3 regions of the Aeromicrobium senzhongii genome follow, and region 1 is predicted to be linked to each of the others. Evidence: predicted binding sites of a transcription regulator. Region 1 holds the regulator's gene; each other region holds the start of a gene.

The links. The regulator HrcA, encoded in region 1, represses chaperone genes, less so after heat shock. The targets are predictions, from matches to a motif close to TTGGCACTCGNNNNNNNCGAGTGCCAA.
Region 2: groL (chaperonin GroEL) is a predicted target of HrcA. The motif match lies at 3,478-3,504, and genes of this name have one in related genera.
Region 3: groES (co-chaperone GroES) is a predicted target of HrcA. The motif match lies at 3,134-3,160, and genes of this name have one in related genera.

The regions. Positions count from the first base shown of each region.
Region 1 covers NZ_CP060587.1:975,834-980,889, forward strand. The annotation lists gene H9L21_RS04960 (DUF3097 domain-containing protein) at 1-688, opposite strand, end outside; gene H9L21_RS04965 (hypothetical protein) at 681-1,109, opposite strand; gene hrcA (heat-inducible transcriptional repressor HrcA) at 1,220-2,236, shown strand; gene dnaJ (molecular chaperone DnaJ) at 2,275-3,417, shown strand; gene H9L21_RS04980 (HIT domain-containing protein) at 3,513-3,857, shown strand; gene H9L21_RS04985 (PhoH family protein) at 3,905-4,927, shown strand; gene ybeY (rRNA maturation RNase YbeY) at 4,905-5,056, shown strand, end outside.
Region 2 covers NZ_CP060587.1:2,675,834-2,680,889, reverse strand. The annotation lists gene H9L21_RS13200 (LytR C-terminal domain-containing protein) at 1-532, shown strand, start outside; gene otsB (trehalose-phosphatase) at 560-1,333, shown strand; SAM riboswitch class I at 1,423-1,535, shown strand; gene thrC (threonine synthase) at 1,544-2,815, shown strand; gene H9L21_RS13185 (MoaD/ThiS family protein) at 2,852-3,130, shown strand; gene H9L21_RS13180 (cold-shock protein) at 3,230-3,433, shown strand; gene groL (chaperonin GroEL) at 3,539-5,056, shown strand, end outside.
Region 3 covers NZ_CP060587.1:599,812-604,867, reverse strand. The annotation lists gene H9L21_RS03060 (AurF N-oxygenase family protein) at 1-260, opposite strand, end outside; gene H9L21_RS03055 (helix-turn-helix domain-containing protein) at 393-686, shown strand; gene H9L21_RS03050 (hypothetical protein) at 664-981, opposite strand; gene groL (chaperonin GroEL) at 1,125-2,726, opposite strand; gene groES (co-chaperone GroES) at 2,759-3,052, opposite strand; gene H9L21_RS03035 (ABC transporter substrate-binding protein) at 3,211-4,767, opposite strand; gene H9L21_RS03030 (trimethylamine monooxygenase) at 5,034-5,056, shown strand, end outside.

The sequences.
Region 1 (5,056 bases):
CGCAGACGCCCTTCTTCCACTCGACGTGGCGCGGGATCGTGGGCCACGCCTCCATCCCGAGGCGCTGCGGCTTCACCGACTGCCACACGTCGACGTAGGGGTGGCCGACCACCAGCAGGTGCGGCACGTGCTTGACCTCGTCGGCGAGACGCTGCTCCTTCGAGCCGGGCACGAGGTGGTCGACCAGGACGCCGAGGCGCCGCTTCGCGGTGGGCTGGAAGTCGCGCACGATCGCGGCCAGGTCGTCGATCCCGCCGAGGTACTCGACCGCGACGCCCTCGGCGCGCAGGTCGTCGCCCCACACCTTCTCGACGAGCTCGGCGTCGTGGCGACCCTCGACGAAGATGCGGCTGGGCAGTGCCACCTTGGCGCGGGTGTCGGCGGCCAGGCGCGATCCCGAGGCGGTGCGGGTGGGCGCGGTGGCGGCCTTCGGGGTCGGCGCGACCAGGACGACGGGCTTGCCCTCCATCAGGAAGCCAGGCCCCAGCGGGAAGACCTTGCGGCGCAGCCGGCGGTCCTCCAGCTCGACGGTGCCCAGGTCGCGCTCGACGCGCGTGATCTCGCCGACGAAGCCGCTGGAGGCCTCCTCGACGACGAGACCGAGGTCGGCGGCCAGCTCGGTCGAGCGGCCCCGCTTGGGCTTGCGCCAGTCGCCGGACAGGACGTCGGAGCCGTACCGGTCAGCCATGCCCGAACCACACGCCGAGCAGTCGCTGGTGGAACGCCTCGATGTCGTCCTTGGACCCGCTGTCGAGGGTGTCGTCGACGATCAGGCCGATCGCCAGGTCGACGGCGGCGGGCCAGGAGTCCGGAACGGTGTCGGGGACCTCGTCGGTGACCAGGGCGCCGAGGGCGACGTCGGGGGAGTGGCCCGGACGCGTCACGACCATCACCAGCTCGCCACCGGCGGGACCGTGGCCCAAGTGGGAGACCTCGACGAACGTCTCGCCCACGGACGTGGCCCACACCGAGGCCATCGTCCCGCCACGGGACTCGTGCTCGACGGTGGTGCCGTCGGGCGCCGTGACGGCATAGGGGGTGTAGATCAGGACCTCATCGGCGTCGACGACCTCGATCGAACCGTCGTCGCGCACGGACACCTCACTCACCCCGACAGATTGCCATGTCGGCGAGGGGTTCGTGCAGGCGCACCGCCGTGTGACTCGCCGGTAGACTGGCACTGACCCGGGTCGAGTGCCAGCAGTGTGGAGGTGACAGCGTGATCGAGGACCGCCGTCTCAACGTCCTGCGTGCGATCGTCGAGGACTACGTCGCGACGCAGGAGCCGGTCGGATCGAAGGCCTTGGTCGAGCGCCACCGCCTCGGCGTCTCGTCCGCCACGATCCGCAACGACATGGCCGCCCTGGAGGACGAGGGGTACCTCACCGCTCCGCACACCAGCGCCGGCCGCATCCCGACCGACAAGGGTTACCGGATGTTCGTCGACCGGCTGGCCGAGGTGAAGGCACTCTCCGTCGCCGAGCGCCGCGCGATCGAGACCTTCCTGTCCGGCGCCATCGACGTGGACGACATCGTCATGCGCAGCGTCAAGATCCTGGCCCAGCTGACCAACCAGGTCGCGATCGTGCAGTACCCGTCGCTGACCCGCTCGACCGTGCGCCACGTCGAGCTCGTGGCCCTCGAGGGCTCGCGCGTCCTCATCGTCGTCATCACCAGCAGCGGTCGCGTCGAGCAGCGCATCGTCGAGCTGGTCCAGACCCCGGGCGACCAGCTGCTCGCCGACCTGAAGTCGCGCATCGTGCGCGCCACCTTGGGCGAGCGGCTGCCGCAGGCCTCCCTGCACCTGGCCGACCTCATCGACACGTTCGACGTCGACGACCGCCCGGTCGTGTCCTCGATCGTCACGACCCTGGCCAACACGTTCTCCAACGAGCGGTCCGACGAGCGGGTCGCCGTCGGCGGCACCGCGAACTTGGCCCGGTTCGGCGCCGACTTCGACACCGCCATCCGGCCCGTGCTGGAGGCGATGGAGGAGCAGGTCGTCCTGCTGCGTCTGCTCGGCGAGGCCACGACCGGTCCCCACGTGCGCATCGGTCGCGAGACGGGCCGCGACGACCTGTCCGGGACGGCCGTCGTCGCCAGCACGTACGGCCCCGATGGCGAGTCCTACGCCCAGTTGGGCACGATGGGACCGACCCGCATGGACTATCCCGCCACGATGGCCGCCGTCGGCGCCGTCGCCCGTTACGTCGGCCGCATCCTCGCCGACGGCTGAGCGCCCACCTCGCGACTGACTGCGAAAGAGAAGAGATCTTGGACTACTACGAACTGCTCGGCGTCTCCCGCGAGGCCACCCCCGAGGAGCTGAAGAAGGCGTACCGCCGGCTGGCGCGCCAGCTGCACCCGGACGTCAACGACGCTCCCGATGCGTCCGAGCGCTTCAAGGAGGTCACGACGGCCTACGAGGTGCTGTCGGACCCGCAGAAGCGGTCCGTCTACGACCGCGGCGGCGACCCGCTGTCCGGCGGCGGGATGGGCGGCGGCTTCGGCCAGGGCTTCAGCTTCGACGACATCATGGACGCGTTCTTCGGGCAGACGTCGTCGCGTGGTCCGCGGTCCCGGGTCCAGCGCGGTCAGGACGCGCTGTTGCGCCTCTCGGTCAGCCTCGCCGAGGCGGCGTTCGGCGTCACGCGTGAGATCAAGGTCGACACGGCCGTCACGTGCGAGGTCTGCGACGGCTCCGGTGCGAACGAGGGCTCCGAGCCGGTCGCGTGCGGGACGTGCCACGGACACGGCAGCGTCCACCACGTGCAGCGCTCGCTGCTCGGCGACATCCGCACCTCGCGTCCGTGCCCCACGTGCCACGGCTACGGCACCGTCATCCCCGACCCGTGCCGCGAGTGCGGCGGCGAGGGTCGCGTGCGGTCGCGTCGGAGCCTGCAGGTCACCGTGCCGGCCGGTGTCGACGACGGGAACCGGATCCAGCTGGCCGGCGAGGGCGAGGTCGGCGCCGGTGGCGGACCGGCCGGCGACCTCTACATCGAGATCAAGGTCGCGCACCACCCCGTCTTCACCCGCCAGGGCGACGCGCTGGTCTGCCAGGTCACCGTTCCGATGACCGCTGCGGCGCTGGGCACGCGGATCGACCTGCCGACGCTCGACGCCGAGCGTGAGGACCTCCCCGACCTCGAGAAGTCCGTCGCGATCGACGTGCCCGCGGGCACCCAGTCCGGTGAGACGATCGTCACCCGTGGCTTCGGGGTCCCGCGGCTGCGCGGCTCGGGTCGCGGCGACCTCACGGTCCAGGTCGTCGTCGAGACGCCGCGCGACCTCGACGCCGCGCAGCGTGACCTGCTCGAGCAGCTCGCCACCGCGCGCCAGGAAGAGCACATCGACCCGGTCGTCAGCCACAGCTCCCGCGGCGTCTTCAGTCGCCTGCGCGACGCCTTCAAGTGACCTCCCCGCCCCGAGATTTGCTCCCAAACTGACCTTTCAGAGCTCCTGAAAGGTCAGTTGCGGAGCAAATCTCGGGAGGTCGCTAGAGTCGGCGCATGGCTGCTGAATGCATCTTCTGCAAGATCGTCGCGGGCGAGATCCCGGCCGACGTCGTCGCCGAGAGCGAGCACACGCTGGCGTTCCGCGACATCAACCCCAAGGCGCCCGTGCACGTGCTGGTCGTGCCGAAGGTCCACCAGCGCGACGCCGCCGCGCTCGCGCAGGCCGAGCCGGCGATCGCCGCCGAGCTGCTGGCCCAGACGCGGGCCATCGCGGCGCAGGAGGGGTACGAGGACTACAACCTGGTCTTCAACACCGGTGCGAACGCCGGCCAGACCGTCTTCCACGCCCATGCCCACGTGCTGGCCGGGGTCGACGTCTCCAAGCTCTTCCTGGCCTGAGCCGACGTGGCTGCGTCGACTGCGTCCGAACCGTAGACTGGAGGGGTATGACACAAGACATCTCCGAGGCCCGGCACACGGTCACGATCCCCGCCTCCGTCCCCCTGGTCTCCCTGTTCGGTCCGGCCGACGAGTTCCTGCGTCTGATGGAGTCCGCCTTCGAGGCGAAGATCCATGCCCGTGGCAACGAGGTCACCCTCATCGGCGAGCCCGCCGAGATGGCGCTCGTCGAGCGTCTCCTCGACGAGCTCGTGACGATCCTGCGCACGGGTCAGGCGCTCAACGCCGAGACCGTCGAGCGCAGCATCACCATGCTGCGCACCGAGACGCAGGAGCGCCCCGCCGACGTGCTGAGCCACAACATCCTGTCGAGCCGGGGCCGCACGATCCGTCCCAAGACGCTCAACCAGAAGAAGTACGTCGACGCGATCGACGAGCACACCATCGTGTTCGGCATCGGGCCCGCCGGCACCGGCAAGACCTACCTCGCGATGGCCAAGGCCGTGCAGGCGCTGCAGGCCAAGGAGGTCACCCGCATCATCTTGACCCGGCCCGCGGTCGAGGCCGGCGAGCGGCTGGGCTACCTGCCCGGCACGCTCAGCGAGAAGATCGACCCGTACCTGCGTCCGCTCTACGACGCGCTGCACGACATGCTCGATCCCGAGACGATCCCCAAGCTGCTGACGTCGGGCGTCATCGAGGTCGCGCCGCTGGCGTACATGCGCGGCCGCACGCTCAACGACGCGTTCATCATCCTCGACGAGGCGCAGAACACCACCGCCGAGCAGATGAAGATGTTCCTGACCCGTCTGGGCTTCGGCTCCAAGATGGTCGTCACCGGCGACGTCACGCAGGTCGACCTGCCCGGTGGCGCCACGAGCGGCCTGCGCATCGTGCAGCAGATCCTCGGCGAGGTGCGCGACGTGCACTTCAGCCGGTTGACGAGCAACGACGTGGTCCGCCACAAGCTGGTCGGCCGCATCGTGGCCGCCTACGACGACTACGAGGCGAAGGGCCGGCCCGCCGCCGAGTCCGCCGGGGGAGCACATGACCGTCGACGTTCTCAATGAGTCCGGCGTCGAGGTCGACGTCGCCGACCTGACGTCGCTGTGCCGGTTCGTCATGCGCCGCATGCGCCTGCACCCGCAGACCGAGATGACCCTGCGCCTGGTCGACACCGACACCATCGCCGTGCTCAA
Region 2 (5,056 bases), 1.4 Mb from region 1:
TCCCCGGCCCACGTGGTCGCTGATCGTCCTGCCGGCCGTCTGGCTCGTCCTGGGTGCTCTCGGGGGTGTGGCCATCATCAGCGTCGTCCGCAGCGACGACCCCCCGGCCGCGTCCGCCGAGGTGTCGAAGGGCGCCAGCGCCGAGCCCACGGCCACCAAGAAGCCGAAGGCGCAGAGGTCCGAGAAGTCCGAGCCCACGGCGAAGGCGACGAAGAAGCCCAAGCCGAAGCCCACGACCGAGCCGACCGTCGAGCCCACCGCGACCCGCTCGATCGCGGTCGGCGTCTACAACCAGGTCGGCATCGGCGGTCTGGCCGCCCGGGTCGCCGGGCAGGCCCGGGGTGCCGGCTGGAACGTCGCGGCGGTCTCCGACTGGCGCGGCAGCGTGCCACAGGACACGGTCTACTTCCCCGCGGGACAGCAGGCCGAGGCCGCGCTGCTGGGTCAGGACCTGGGCATCGTCCGGCTCATGCCCGCCACCGCGAACATGTCCTCGTCGTCGCTCACCGTCGTGCTGGCCAGCCCCCGGTGAGCTTTCGTGCCGCGCCATAATGGGGACATGACCGACCCGGGGCAGATGCTGCTGGCCCTCGACTTCGACGGAACACTCGCTCCGATCGTGGAGGACCCGGAGGCGGCGTACATCCACCCGAAGTCGCTGGACGCCCTGCGTCGTCTCGGGCCCGTGCTGGGCGCGATCGTGATCATCACCGGGCGCCCGGTCGACCAGGTCCGCCGACTCGGCCGGTTCGAGGAGGGCCCCGGTCTGGAGCACCTCGTCGTCTTCGGGCAGTACGGAGCCGAGCGCTGGGACGCGGCCACCGGCCAGGTCCGCCGCCCCAGCCGCCCGCAGGGCGTCTCCGACCTCGCCGACTGCCTGCCGCAGTGGCTCGAGGACCATGGCGCCTCGCGGATCCGCGTCGAGGACAAGGGACTGGCCATCGCGCTGCACACCCGCGGGGTCGCCCCGGGTCTGCTCGACGAGTTGCGACCCCAGATCGAGGCGCTCGCCGCCGAGGTCGGTCTGCACCTCGAGCCGGGCCGCCAGGTCATCGAGTTGCGTGCGTCGGGCTCGGACAAGGGCCAGGCGCTGCGCCGGGCGATCGAGCCGACGCAGCCCCACATCGTCATGTACGCCGGTGACGACCTCGGCGACCTCCCCGCCTTCGAGGAGGGACTCGCGCTGCGCGCCGACGGCATCGACGTCACGCTCGTGTGCTCGGCCTCGGCCGAGCAGGATGCGCTGGTGCCGCTCGCGGACGTCGTCCTCGACGGCCCCGACGCCGTCGCGACGTGGCTGAGCGAGTTGGCCGACTCCCTCGTGCCGGCCTGACTGGTCACCGCACCTGCTGCACCTCACGGCGTCCGTCTCATCACTTGGACGCAGTAGACGTATCGTGAGACGCCGTCCTACGCTGAACCCACTCATCCCGAGGGGCAGAGGGACACGGCCCGACGAAGCCCCAGCAACCAGCCGATCACCGGCCAGGTGCTAATTCCGTCCGTGGCCGAACGCCGGCCCGGAGAGATGAATGGAGCCTTCGTGAGCGTCACGACCCCGGACCAGACCACCACCCCCCTGCGTGAGGGCGCCTTCGGCAAGGCGACGTGCCTGAAGTGCCGCGAGTGCGGAGCGACGCGCGAGCTCGGCCCGCACTACGCCTGTTACGAGTGCTTCGGTCCGCTCGAGATCGGCTACGAGTTCGGCACCGTCACCCGCGAGCAGATCGAGGCCGGGCCCGCGAACATCTGGCGCTACAAGGCGCTGCTGCCCGTGCCGGACGACATCGAGACCAGCCCCAACCTCGAGCCCGGCTTCACCCGGCTGCTCGACGCGCGCAACCTCGCCGCCGAGCTGGGCCTGACGCGACTGTGGGTCAAGGACGACAGCACCAACCCGACCAACTCCTTCAAGGACCGCGTCGTGGCCTGTGCGCTGAGTGCCGCGCGCGAGTTCGGCAGCAAGGTCTTCGCCTGCCCGTCCACCGGCAACCTGGCGAACGCGGTCGCCGCGGCCGGGGCCCGCGCCGGCATCCGCACCGTCGTGTTCATCCCGAGCGACCTCGAGACGCCCAAGCAGGTCAACTCGGCGATCTTCACCGACAACCTCGTGGCCGTCGACGGCACGTACGACGACGTCAACAAGCTCGCCAGTGAGATCGCCGGTGAGGACCCGGGCTGGGCGTTCGTCAACGTGAACGTCCGCCCGTTCTACGCCGAGGGCTCCAAGACCCTCGGCTACGAGATCGCCGAGCAGCTGGGCTGGCGACTCCCGGACCAGGTGGTCATCCCGGTCGCGTCGGGCTCGCAGCTGACCAAGGTGCACAAGGCCTTCCGGGAGCTCGTCGAGCTCGGGCTGGTCGAGGACAAGCCCTGCCGGATCTTCGGCGCGCAGGCCCGGGGCTGCAATCCCGTCGCGACCGCCTTCAAGGATGGCGTCGACGCGATCCGCCCGGTCAAGCCCGACACGATCGCCAAGTCGCTGGCGATCGGCAACCCCGCCGACGGCGTCTACGTGCTCGACATCGCGCGAGCCACCCAGGGCGCCGTCGAGGAGGTCGACGACGAGCAGATCCGCGACGCGATCGTCCTGCTGGCGCGCACGGAGGGGATCTTCACCGAGACCGCCGGCGGCACCACGGTGGCCGTGTTGAAGAAGCTCGTCGAGACCGGGCAGCTCGACCCGTCGCTCGAGACCGTCGTGATCAACACCGGCCACGGCCTCAAGACGCTCGACGCCGTCGCCGGCTCGGTCGGTCCGCGAGCGACCATCGCCCCCACCTACGACGCCTTCACCGCGGCCGGCATCGCCTGATCCGTCCGACCCACCCCTTCTTCTGAGGAGCACCCCATGGCCGTGTCCGTCCGTATCCCCACCATCTTGCGCAGCTACACGAACGACGAGTCCCAGGTCAGCGCCGAGGGCGAGAACCTCAGCGCCGTGATCGAGTCGCTCGAGGCGACCTACCCCGGCATCCGGGCGCGGATCGTCGACGAGGACGGCAAGTTGCGCCGGTTCGTGAACGTGTACGTGGCGGAGGAGGATGTCCGTTTCGCCGACGGTCTCGACACCCGCACGGTCGACGGCACGCAGATCTCGATCATCCCGGCGGTCGCCGGCGGCTGCTGAGCCACCGATCGCCGGATCCGATTCACGCTGCGGCCACGGCTGGCGATACGCTGGAGGTGGGTCCGGCCGCGGGCCTTTTCGCGCAGAACAGGTGGTCACATGGTGCATGGCACCGTCAAGTGGTTCAACTCCGACAAGGGGTACGGCTTCATCGCCGTCGACGGCCAGGACGACGTGTTCGTCCACTGGTCGAAGATCGCGATCAACGGCTTCAAGACCCTCGAGGACGGTCAGACCGTCGAACTCGAGGTCGTCGACGGCCCGAAGGGACGCGAGGCCGAGAACGTGCAGCCTCAGCACTGACGGGCTGGATCGGCCCCGGTGCGGGGTGGCTTGAGTTGTGGTGATTAGCACTCGTATAGTGAGAGTGCTAGATCCACTTCTACCCATTGTCGGAGACACGCACCCATGGCTAAGTCCATCGCATTCAACGAAGAAGCCCGGCGCGGGCTCGAGCGCGGCATGAACCAGCTCGCCGACGCCGTGAAGGTCACCCTCGGCCCGAAGGGCCGCAACGTCGTCCTCGAGAAGAAGTGGGGAGCCCCCACGATCACGAACGACGGCGTCTCCATCGCCAAGGAGATCGAGCTCGAGGACCCCTACGAGAAGATCGGCGCCGAGCTCGTCAAGGAAGTCGCCAAGAAGACTGACGACGTCGCCGGCGACGGCACCACGACGGCCACCGTCCTGGCCCAGGCGCTCGTGCGCGAGGGTCTGCGCAACGTGGCCGCCGGCGCCAACCCGATGGGCCTGAAGAAGGGCATCGAGACCGCCGTCGAGGCCATCAGCGCCCAGCTGCTCGACATGGCCAAGGACGTCGAGACCAAGGAGCAGATCGCCTCCACCGCGTCCATCTCGGCCGCCGACCCGACGGTCGGCGAGATCATCGCCGAGGCCATGGACAAGGTCGGCAAGGAAGGCGTCATCACGGTCGAGGAGTCGAACACGTTCGGCCTCGACCTCGAGCTGACCGAGGGCATGCGGTTCGACAAGGGTCACCTGTCGGGCTACTTCGTCACCGATCCCGAGCGCATGGAGACGGTCCTCGAGGATCCGTACATCCTGATCGTCAACAGCAAGATCAGCACCGTGAAGGACATGGTCCCGGTGCTGGAGAAGGTCATGCAGACCGGCAAGCCGCTGGCGATCATCGCCGAGGACGTCGAGGGCGAGGCTCTGGCCACGCTCATCGTCAACAAGCTCAAGGGCACCTTCAAGTCGGTCGCCATCAAGGCCCCCGGCTTCGGTGACCGCCGCAAGGCGATGCTGACCGACATCGCGATCCTCACCGGTGGCGAGGTCATCAGCGAGGAGGTCGGCCTCAAGCTCGAGAACGCCGATCTGACCCTGCTGGGCACGGCGCGCAAGGTCGTCACGTCCAAGGACGAGACCACCATCGTCGAGGGTGGCGGCGACGAGGCCCAGATCGCCGGTCGCGTGGCCCAGATCAAGGCCGAGATCGAGAACAGCGACTCGGACTACGACCGCGAGAAGCTCCAGGAGCGCCTCGCCAAGCTGGCCGGCGGCGTGGCCGTCATCAAGGTCGGCGCGGCCACCGAGGTCGAGCTCAAGGAGCGCAAGCACCGCATCGAGGACGCCGTTCGCAACGCGAAGGCGGCCGTCGAGGAGGGCATCGTCCCCGGTGGTGGCGTCGCGCTGGTCCAGGCCAGCAAGGCCGCGTTCGAGAAGCTCGAGCTCACCGGTGACGAGGCGACCGGCGCGAACATCGTGCGCCTGGCCGTGTCGGCCCCGCTGAAGCAGATCGCCATCAACGCCGGCCTCGAGGGCGGAGTCGTGGCCGAGAAGGTCGCGAACCTCGAGCCCGGCCAGGGCCTCAACGCGGCCACCGGCGAGTACGTCGACATGATCGCCTCGGGCATCATCGACCCCGCCAAGGTGACGCGCTCGGCGCTGCAGAACGCCGCG
Region 3 (5,056 bases), 380 kb from region 1:
TCGTGACGGGTGAGGTCGATCCGCTGCTGCTCGCTCATCCGGTCCCACAGCGCCGTGCCGTAGAGCGTCGACCACTCGGGGTTGAGCCCGTACTTGGTCGGATCGAGGGGCTTGGCCCAGTCGATCTCCTGATCGGGGTCGTACGACAGGACGGCGGCCGACTCGAGCAGACGCTCGAGCTCGGTGTCCATGTCGATGGACTGGCGGAACTCGACGGCGGCGCGATCGTCGGTGACGGTCATGGCGGTCTCCTCGGTCATCGGATGTGACATTGTGAATGTAACATAGGATGTGAGGCGCGTCACGGAGTTTCCCGCGGGCTGGACAGCAGGCAGGTCGCGACCTACTGCATTGGGCTGTACTCGTGCCCCATTGGGCCCATGATGTTGTGCATGCCCAAGCGCACCCCTTCCGACCGGACGGCCGAAGTCGCAGGAGCGTTCGCGGCTTGGCTGCGCCGGCGCCGCGAGGAGCTCTCGATGACGCAGGAGGAGCTGGCGCACCAGTCCGGCCTGAGTCGCAACCAGATCCAGAACCTCGAGAACAACCGCAACAACAACTCCGTCGGACGATCGTCGGCCAACCCGAGCCTGGACACGATCCTCGCCCTGGAGGCCGCCCTCGGCCTGGAACTGGGCGACCTCATGGTCCAGGTGCGCGAGTTCATGGAGTCCGGCAAGCGCTGACCCCGTCGCCGCCGGCGGACCCGTCGCGGCGGTGCCATTCGGCGACGACCTGCTCGAACAGGTCGGCCGCGTCGCGCAGGGCCGCGGCGAAGGCCCGCCCCTGGTCCGGCGACCTCGCGTAGGACTCGGCCGCATAGGCGAGCTCGGGGCGATCGGCGGGCAGAGCGCCCAGCAGGATCACGACCCACGCCCCGCCGGGCGCGGGGAACGTTCGGGCGTGCTGTTCGTCCTCTGCCGTCGCTCCGGTGCGGTGATCGGTGCACCACCACGGGCAGGTGGTCACTGGCGTTGTCATGGAAGACGTCCTATCAACGGGAGCGGACACCGGGTCGGGACCTAGGTTATTGGGCTCGTCCCGCGCTGTCCTCCCCCGTCTCACCCAGGGGACGACGAAGGCCCCGGGCAGCGCCCGGGGCCTTCGTCGTGCAGAGCAGTCGATCAGTGATTGTGACCGGCGTGCTCGTCGCCCTCATCGGCCGGCTTGTCCACCACGAGAGTCTCGGTGGTGAGAAGCATGGCCGCGATCGAGGCGGCGTTCGCCAGAGCCGAACGCGTGACCTTGACCGGGTCGAGGATGCCCTGCGCGAGCAGGTCACCGTACTCGTCGGTCGCGGCGTTGTAGCCCTCGCCCGACTCGCGCACCTTCGACACCACGACCTCGCCGGAGACGCCGCCGTTGCGGGCGATCCACTCCAGCGGGGCGTCGGCACCCTTGCGGACGATACGCACGCCCAGGGCCTCGTCGCCGGTCAGGTCCAGGTCCTTGTCCAGCACGGCGACCGCGTGGACCAGCGCCGAGCCACCGCCGGGGACGATGCCCTCCTCGATGGCCGCGCGGGTCGCCGAGACGGCGTCCTCGATGCGGTGCTTCTTCTCCTTGAGCTCGACCTCGGTGGCCGCGCCGACGCGGATGACGCAGACGCCACCGGCCAGCTTGGCGAGGCGCTCCTGGAGCTTCTCGCGATCCCACTCGGAGTCGGTCTGCTCGAACTCGGCCTTGATCTGGGCCACGCGGCCCTCGACCTCGGCCTGGTCGCCGCCGCCGTCGATGATCGTCGTGTCGTCCTTGGTGACGACGACGCGACGGGCGGTGCCCAGCACCTCGAGGCCGACCTGGTCGAGCTTGAGGCCGACGTCGGTGGTGACGACGGTCGCGCCGGTCAGGGTCGCGATGTCCTGCAGCATCGCCTTGCGGCGATCACCGAAGGCCGGAGCCTTGACCGCGACGGACGTGAACGTGCCGCGGATCTTGTTCACCACGATCGTGGACAGGGCCTCGCCCTCGATGTCCTCGGCGATGATGAACAGGCTCTTGCCCGACTGGACGACCTTCTCCAGCAGCGGCAGGAGGTCGGCCACGGCCGAGATCTTGCCCTGGTTGACGAGGATGTAGGGATCGTCGAGGACGGCCTCCATGCGCTCGGTGTCGGTCACCATGTACGGGGACAGGTAGCCCTTGTCGAACTGCATGCCCTCGGTGAACTCGAGGTCGGTGCCCATGGTGTTGGACTCCTCGACGGTGATGACACCGTCCTTGCCGACCTTGTCGAAGGCCTCGGCGATGAGCTCGCCGATCACCGAGTCACGGCTCGAGACCGTGGCGACGGCGGACATGTCGGCCACCGAGTCGATCACGCGAGCACGCTCGTGCAGCTCGGCGGTGACGGCCTCGACGGCCTTCTCGATGCCCTTCTTCAGGCCGACCGGGTTCGCGCCGGCCGCGACGTGGCGCAGGCCCTCGTGGACCATGGCCTGGGCCAGGACCGTGGCGGTCGTGGTGCCGTCACCGGCGACGTCGTTCGTCTTGGTGGCGACTTCCTTGGCCAGCTGCGCGCCGAGGTTCTCGAACGGGTCGTCCAGCTCGATCTCACGCGCGACGGACACGCCGTCGTTCGTGATCGTGGGGGCGCCCCACTTCTTGTCGAGGACGACGTAACGGCCCTTGGGGCCGAGGGTCACCTTGACGGTGTCGGCAAGCTTGTCGACACCACGTTCGAGGGCGCGGCGTGCGCCCTCGTCGAATTCCAGAATCTTGGGCATGAGTGCTCCCTGAAGAGGTTGGGCGGGTGGACTCAGGCGATGACGGCGAGAACGTCACGGGCGTTGAGGATGAGGAACTCCTCGCCGCCGTGCTTGACCTCGGTGCCGCCGTACTTGCTGAAGAGGACCTTGTCGCCGACGGCAACGTCGACGGGGATGCGCTCGCCGCTGTCGCTGACGCGACCGGGGCCCACGGCCACGACCTCGCCCTCCTGCGGCTTCTCCTTGGCGGTGTCGGGGATGACGAGACCCGACGCGGTGGTCTGCTCGGCCTCTCCGGCCTTGATGACGATGCGATCTTCGAGCGGCTTGATGGTGACCGACACTGGTCGACCTCCCCTTTCGGATGAGTAACGTTCGGGTTGGCACTCACCCGGGGGGAGTGCCAGACCTCAGCGTAGCACCGGCTGGCACTCACCCCAACGGAGTGCCAAGCACCCGGAGCGCGACGGGGGCCGGGCCTCGGCCCGGCCCCCCGCCGGTCTCAGCCCTTGGCCCGGATCGTGCGCAGGTTGAGCACCCGGTATCCGGCGTCGAACTCGAGGTCCTTGCTGAAGTAGTCCGCCGTCGACCACAGCAGCGGAACGACGTCGTGGCGCTTCAGCAGGGACTCCTCGGCCTCCGACCACGTGGCGCAGCGCTGGTCGCCGTCCTCACCGGCCACGCGCTCGACCAGGGCGTCGTACTGCTCGTTCTTGATGCGCCCGTAGTTGTACGAGCCACCTTCACCGAGGTTCGAGCTGGTCTTGGTCACCATCGGGAACGGACTGCGTGCCTCCGAGATCATCGGGAAGACCACGAGGTCCCACGGCTCCCGCTCCTCGTAGACGATGGCGACCAACTGCGCCAGGCTGCCGTTCTTGACCTCGACGTCGATGCCAATGTCGCGCAGCGCCTCGGCGAGGTACTCCGGACCGGAGTTCTGCGACTCCATGCCGACGACGATCACCGACAGCGTCTTGCCGCCGGGACCATAGCCGGCGTCAGCCAGAGCAGCCTTCGCCGCGGCGGCGTCGAACGGCAGCGTGTGCTGCTCGTTCGTCTCGTCGTAGCACTCCATCGTCGGCGAGAGCATCGTCCTGATCGGGTCGGCGACACCGAACGATGCGGCCTTCGCATAGCCCTCGGCGTCGACCGCCTGCGCGATGATGCGCCGCACCTGCGGATCGGCGCCGGGGCGACCCGGGCGCTGGTTGAACATGAGCGACTCGGTGCCGTTGGCCCGGCCCTTGATCGGCGCGTGCTCCTTCGTCAGTCGCGCGGCGTCCCTGCCGACGATCGAGACGATGTCCGCCGCGTCGGTCTCGAAGAGGTTGGCACGCGTGGAGTCGGCGGTCACGATCTTCATCGTGATGCGCTCCGGCAGCGAGGCGTCCTCCTCGACCGCCGGGGAGTCCCACCGCTCGAGGACGTAGGAGTCGCCGCGGGTGCTGGACGCCAACCGGTACGGCCCCGAGCCCGCCGGCACCGTCGCGAGCTTCTCGGTGTCCGCCAGACCGGACGGGCAGACGATGAAGGCACTGCGCAGGCCGTCGAGCATGTCGATGTGCGGGCCCTTGAGCTCGATGGCCAGCGTGTGGGCCTCGTCATCGGCCACGACCGACTTCACGCCCGCCGCGCCGAACATGCGGCCCGTCAGGACCGAGCCCGTCGAGGGGTCGGCGAGGCGCTCGATCGACGCCGCGACGTCCGAGGGCTTCAGCGGCGATCCGTCGCTGCAGGTCAGGTTCTCCTTGATGACGAACTCGGCGCGCGTGGGCGTGTTCTTCCAGCTCGACGCGATCGCCGGGACGTACTCCCCGGACTTCAGGTCGATGCGGATCAACGTGTCGTAGAGCGCCTCGTAGACCTGGCTCGCGCCGTTCTCATAGGCGCTCAGGGCCGGGTCGAAGGTGTCGACGTCGTTCCGTACGGCGAGGGTGATGTCCTTCGGGGCCTCGCCGGCGGCGACGTCCGTCGTGTCTCCACCGCCGCTGCACGCCGCCAGGGTGACGGCGGCGAGCGCCGCCGCCAGTGCCGACGAAATGGTCTTCTGGTGCACGGCATGTCCTTCGGTCGTGTGATCTGGGTCTCACCGCATTCTGGGGGTCGTCCCCCGATTTAGTCAAACATGAATTCAACTTTGATTTAGCCCGGACAGAGGCACGTCGCGCCGAGGGTCCACGCAGCACCCGGCCGACCGACGACCCGCCCCCACTACGATGGATGGCCCCTGGTGCCCGTCCATCGACGCGGCACCGGACCATGCGGCGCCGCCCCCGGGTCGCGCGCCCCTGAACCCGGGCCTGCGTGGCCGGAGAGGAAGACTTGACCCAGAGCGTCGCGATCAT